2 regions of the Rhizobacter sp. P2_G4 genome follow, and region 2 is predicted to be linked to the other one. Evidence: predicted binding sites of a transcription regulator. Region 2 holds the regulator's gene; the other holds the start of a gene.
The links. The regulator NrdR, encoded in region 2, represses ribonucleotide reductase genes. The targets are predictions, from matches to a motif close to CACNANATNTNGTG.
Positions count from the first base shown of each region.

Region 1: AC1DYS_RS16185 (ribonucleoside-diphosphate reductase subunit alpha) is a predicted target of NrdR. The motif match lies at 1,608-1,621, and genes of this name have one in related genera.

Region 1 is NZ_JBFUFG010000004.1:22,218-24,615, reverse strand. Features, by position in the region: gene AC1DYS_RS16185 (ribonucleoside-diphosphate reductase subunit alpha) at 1-1,338, opposite strand, end outside; gene ampD (1,6-anhydro-N-acetylmuramyl-L-alanine amidase AmpD) at 1,869-2,398, opposite strand, start outside.
Region 2 is NZ_JBFUFG010000004.1:461,667-464,064, forward strand. Features, by position in the region: gene AC1DYS_RS18130 (hypothetical protein) at 32-889, opposite strand; gene nrdR (transcriptional regulator NrdR) at 1,006-1,449, opposite strand; gene glyA (serine hydroxymethyltransferase) at 1,502-2,398, opposite strand, start outside.

The sequences.
Region 1 (2,398 bases), 440 kb from region 2:
GGCACAAACTGCGCCCTTGCGCTTGCCGCCCTGGTTGACGGCAACAGCAGTGTCGTTGACGACCTTGAGGAAGGGAACGACGCCCTGGCTCTTGCCGTTGGTGCCCTTGATGTGCGAGCCGAGCGCTCGCACGTTGGTCCAGTCGTTGCCCAGGCCGCCCGCGAACTTGGACAGCAGCGCGTTCTCCTTCAGCGCTTCGTAGATGCCGTCGAGATCGTCGGCCACGGTAGTCAGGTAGCAGCTGGACAGCTGCGAGCGGCGCGTGCCGGCGTTGAACAGCGTGGGCGTCGAGCTCATGAAGTCGAAGGTCGACAGCACTTCATAGAACTCGATGGCGCGGGCTTCGCGGTCGATCTCGTTCAGCGCCAGGCCCATGGCCACGCGCATGTAGAAGGCCTGTGGCATCTCGATGCGCACTTCGTCGATGTGCAGGAAGTAGCGGTCGTACAGGGTCTGCAGGCCGAGGTAGTCGAACTGCAGGTCGCGGTCGGCATTGAGCGCGGCGCCCAGCTTGGCCAGGTCGAACTGCATCAGCTTTTCGTCCAGCAGTTCGGCCTGCACGCCCTTCTTGATGAAGGTCGGGAAGTACTCGGCATAGCGGGTGTGCATCTCGGCGTGCAGCAGCTCTTCGCCGACGATTTCCTTGCGGATGGTGTGCAGCAGCAGGCGGGCAGTGGCGCGCGTGTAGCCAGGGTCCTTCTCGATCAGCGTGCGCGCCGCCAGGATGGCGGCCTTGTGCACTTCGTCGATGGGCACGCCGTCGTACAGGTTGCGCTTGGTTTCGGCCAGGATGGGTTCGGGCTTCACATCGGCACCCAGGTCGGCACAGGCCGACTCGACGAGCGTCTGCAGGCGGCCCATGTCGAGCGGCACACGCTGGCCACGGTCGGTCACCATCAGCAAAGGCTCGGCCACCACCGCCGGCACGCCTTGCTTGGCGCGCTCTTGCGAGCGGCGCTCGCGGTACAGCACATAGGCCCGTGCCACTTCATGATGGCCACCACGCATCAGGCCGAGTTCGACGTGGTCTTGCACGTCTTCAATGTGAAAGGTGCCGCCGCCCGGGCGCGAACGCAGCAAGGCGCGCACGACCGACTCGGTCAATCCGTCCACCGTCTCACGTACGCTGGCCGATGCAGCGCCCTGGGTGCCATGCACGGCCAGGAATGCCTTCATCAAGGCCACGGCAATCTTGTTGGGCTCGAAGGACACCACCGCACCGTTGCGGCGAATGATCTGGTAGCCCTGGTAGGCGGACGCGGCAGTGCCGGTCGGCGCCGCGCCGGAACGTGGAGCGGCGAGCGGGTTGGCGGTGGGAGAGGAGACGGTTTGCTGCATGGTGTTCCCTGTCGTCATGTCGGTTCGGTGGATATCAATCTCACGCGTTCATTGAACGGCGTTTTGCGAACTCAGCCGCAAAAGCCGCAGCCGACCCTGGCGAGCCAGGAGCGGGTGAACATCAAGTGAGAACGGTGTTGCGCCAGTCGTGGCGCCTTGCATCTCTTGCTCTGCAGAAGAACGCCGCCTTGCGCGGGCAACCCAGAAAACGGGGCGCTGATCTGAGGCATGGAAGGGTGTTTCTGAAACAGAAGGATAACACGAAGGGACACTATATCTGGGGGCTCGGGGGTCATCAAGCACTACCAATAGCGTCTCCACGGTTTGCCGGCAGGAGAGGCAAGAGAAGAATACGACGGAGAACGCCCCGAGCGCGAGTGATAGCGCCGTTGGTCAAATGCATGCGCCACTGGATGCGGCATTCAGGCGCATATCGGCCGGCAGAGCGCATGAATCATGGGTCGCCGCTTGCGACGTCGCGACTCGCGTCAGCCCGCTCGCTGAACATCCTCGGGAAAATACCGACCAGGTCAGCCGAGCAGAGTCTTCAATTGCGGCCAGTCGAATCCAGGCCCGGGATCGATCTTGCGGCCAGGTGACACGTGCTCGTGCCCGACCACGGCTTGCAATGGGTAGCGCTGCGCTAAGGCCTGCAGAAGTGCAGCCAGCACAGCGTATTGCTCCGCTTCGAAGAGCTCACCCTCCAGGCCTTCGAGCTCGATGCCGATGGAGTAGTCGTTGCAGTTCTCGCGGCCCTGCCACGACGAGCGCCCCGCATGCCACGCGCGGTCTTCGCATGAGACGAACTGCAGCAACTCGCCATCGCGCCGAATGAGGAAGTGGGACGACACCGTGGCGCCGCGGATCTGCTGGTAGTACGGGTGAGCGTCCCAGTCGAGCCGGTTGGTGAACAGGCGCTCGATCTCGTCTCCACCATATTTACCCGGCGGCAGGCTGATGGAATGGATGACTGCCAGGCTGACTTCAGTGCCTCCAGGCCGGGGCCCGAAGTTGGGCGAAGGAACCCGCCGAGCTTCCGGTATCCAACCCGCGTCAGTTG
Region 2 (2,398 bases):
CCCGGCAGGGGGGGCTTCGCCTTCCCAGCGGTCAGCTGTCCGGGCGGGTGAACTCGCGGCGCTTCATTGCCAGGTAGTCGTCGCGATCGAGTTCATGCAGCTGTGTCGCGTATTGCTCGGTGGCAGCGAACCATGCCTCCATGCGCTGGGTGCGTTGCTGTGCCGGCGGGGCGGTCAGCGAGGCGAGGTACGCGTCGATCGCCAGGTAGTAGCGCATGGTGTTGCGTTCGACCACGCCGCGCATGCCGCCGATGTACGGCGAGCTGGCACCAGGCTTCTCTTTGGTGAAGCCGACCTTGCCCGATCCCACGGTGGCCAGATATCCGCGCATGGCCAGCTTCGCCGTCAACCCGTAGGCGTAGGCGTAGTCCAGGTGCAAAAAGGTCTTCTGGCCGCCTTCGAGCGGGATGGCCTGCAACTGGATGCGGTAGTCATGCGTGCTGAAGGGGCCGCTCGCAGCGCTCAGCCGCACGGACAGGTAGTCAGGGCTGGCTTCGAGAGGTTGCAGCGTGAAATTCACGCGGTAGCTGTCGCTCAGCGGCTGGTCGAGCTTGCGGCCGATGTTCACCGCCACGGTGCCGGCCGAGGCGGTGCACTGCTTGGTGTTGATGTGCAGCATCAAGATCTCGCACCAGACCTGCGGCTGCTGCAGATGCTCGCGCGCCAGTGCATACGGCTGGGAGACGACAGCGTCGATGCTGCCTTGCAGTTGCTCGCCCGCTTCGGTGGAAACCAGTTTCAGCGGCCTGCCGAAGGGGCTGTGTACGAGTTCTGGAGCGAGCTGCGCTTGGCGCTCGCGCAGGGCCACGCCTGCTGGCGGCTCGGCCAAGGCGGGAAGGGCGACCGCGCACGCGACCATCCAGGCAGCGAAGGGGCGAATGAAACTCAAAGCTCGATGACTCCGAACGGCAACGCCCGATGTTGACGCTTTGGCGCGGAGGGCGTTGTAGGACTTGTTCCGTTGCGCGGGTGAGGCATCAACGCATCGGGAACGGCTGGAAGCCGTCAGATGTCGCGAATCAGCTGGCGGAACTCGTCCACGTCTTCGAAGCTGCGATAGACGGAGGCGAAGCGAACGTAGGCGACCTTGTCGATGCGCTTGAGTTCTCGCATCACCAGTTCCCCGAGGCGGGTCGAGGCCACCTCTTTCGCACCGCTGTTGAGCAGCTTGTCCTGCATGCGCTCGATGGCGGCGTCGATCTGCTCCACGCTGACCGGGCGCTTGCGCAGCGCCAAGGTCATCGACGCGCGAATCTTGCCGATGTCGAACTCGGCCCGCGTGCCGTCTTTCTTGACCACAGAGGGCAGGGCGATTTCCGCGCGCTCGTAGGTCGTGAAACGCTTGTCGCAGCTCTGGCAGCGGCGCCGGCGGCGCACGACATCGCCTTCGTCGGACTCGCGCGTCTCGACGACCTGGGTGTCTTCGTGGGAACAGAAAGGACAGCGCATGAGCGGCTTCGCCAAAAACGAGGGCGGGGTCGCTCAGCGACCCCTTCTCGGCTTATCTGTAGACCGGGAAGTCTTTCGTCAGCGCGGCGACCTTGGCTCGCACGGCCGCGATGTTGGCTTCATCATGCGGCTTGTCCAGCACGTCGGCGATCAGATTGGCCGTGACCCGAGCCTGTTCTTCCTTGAAGCCGCGGGTCGTGAACGCCGGTGAGCCGAGGCGAATGCCGCTGGTGATCATCGGCTTTTGCGGGTCATTGGGGATGCCGTTCTTGTTGCACGTCATGTGCGCCAAGCCCAGGATGGCCTCGGCCTCTTTGCCGGTGAGGTTCTTGGGCCGCAGGTCGACCAGCATCACATGGCTCTCGGTGCGGCCGCTCACGATGCGCAGGCCGCGCTGGGTCAAGGTTTCGGCCAGTACGGCGGCGTTCTTCACCACCTGCTGCTGGTATTGCTTGAACTCGGGCGAGAGTGCTTCCTTGAAGGCCACCGCCTTGGCGGCAATCACGTGCATCAGCGGGCCGCCCTGGATGCCGGGGAAGATGGCGCTGTTGACCTTTTTGGCAACGGCTTCGCCGTTCATCACGATGATGCCGCCGCGCGGGCCGCGCAGGCTCTTGTGCGTGGTGGACGTCACCACGTCGGCATGCGGGACGGGGTTCGGATATACGCCCGCGGCGATCAAGCCGGCGTAGTGCGCCATGTCGACCATGAAGTAGGCGCCGATGGCCTTGGCGACTTTGGCGAACCGCTCGAAATCGATGCGCAGGCTGTAGGCCGAGGCCCCGGCGATGATCAGCTTGGGCTTGTGCTCGTGGGCCAGGCGCTCCATCGCGTCGTAGTCGATGGCTTCGTTGGCGTCGAGCCCGTAGCTCACGACCTTGAACCATTTGCCGCTCATGTTGAGCGGCATGCCGTGCGTCAGATGGCCGCCCTCAGACAGGCTCATGCC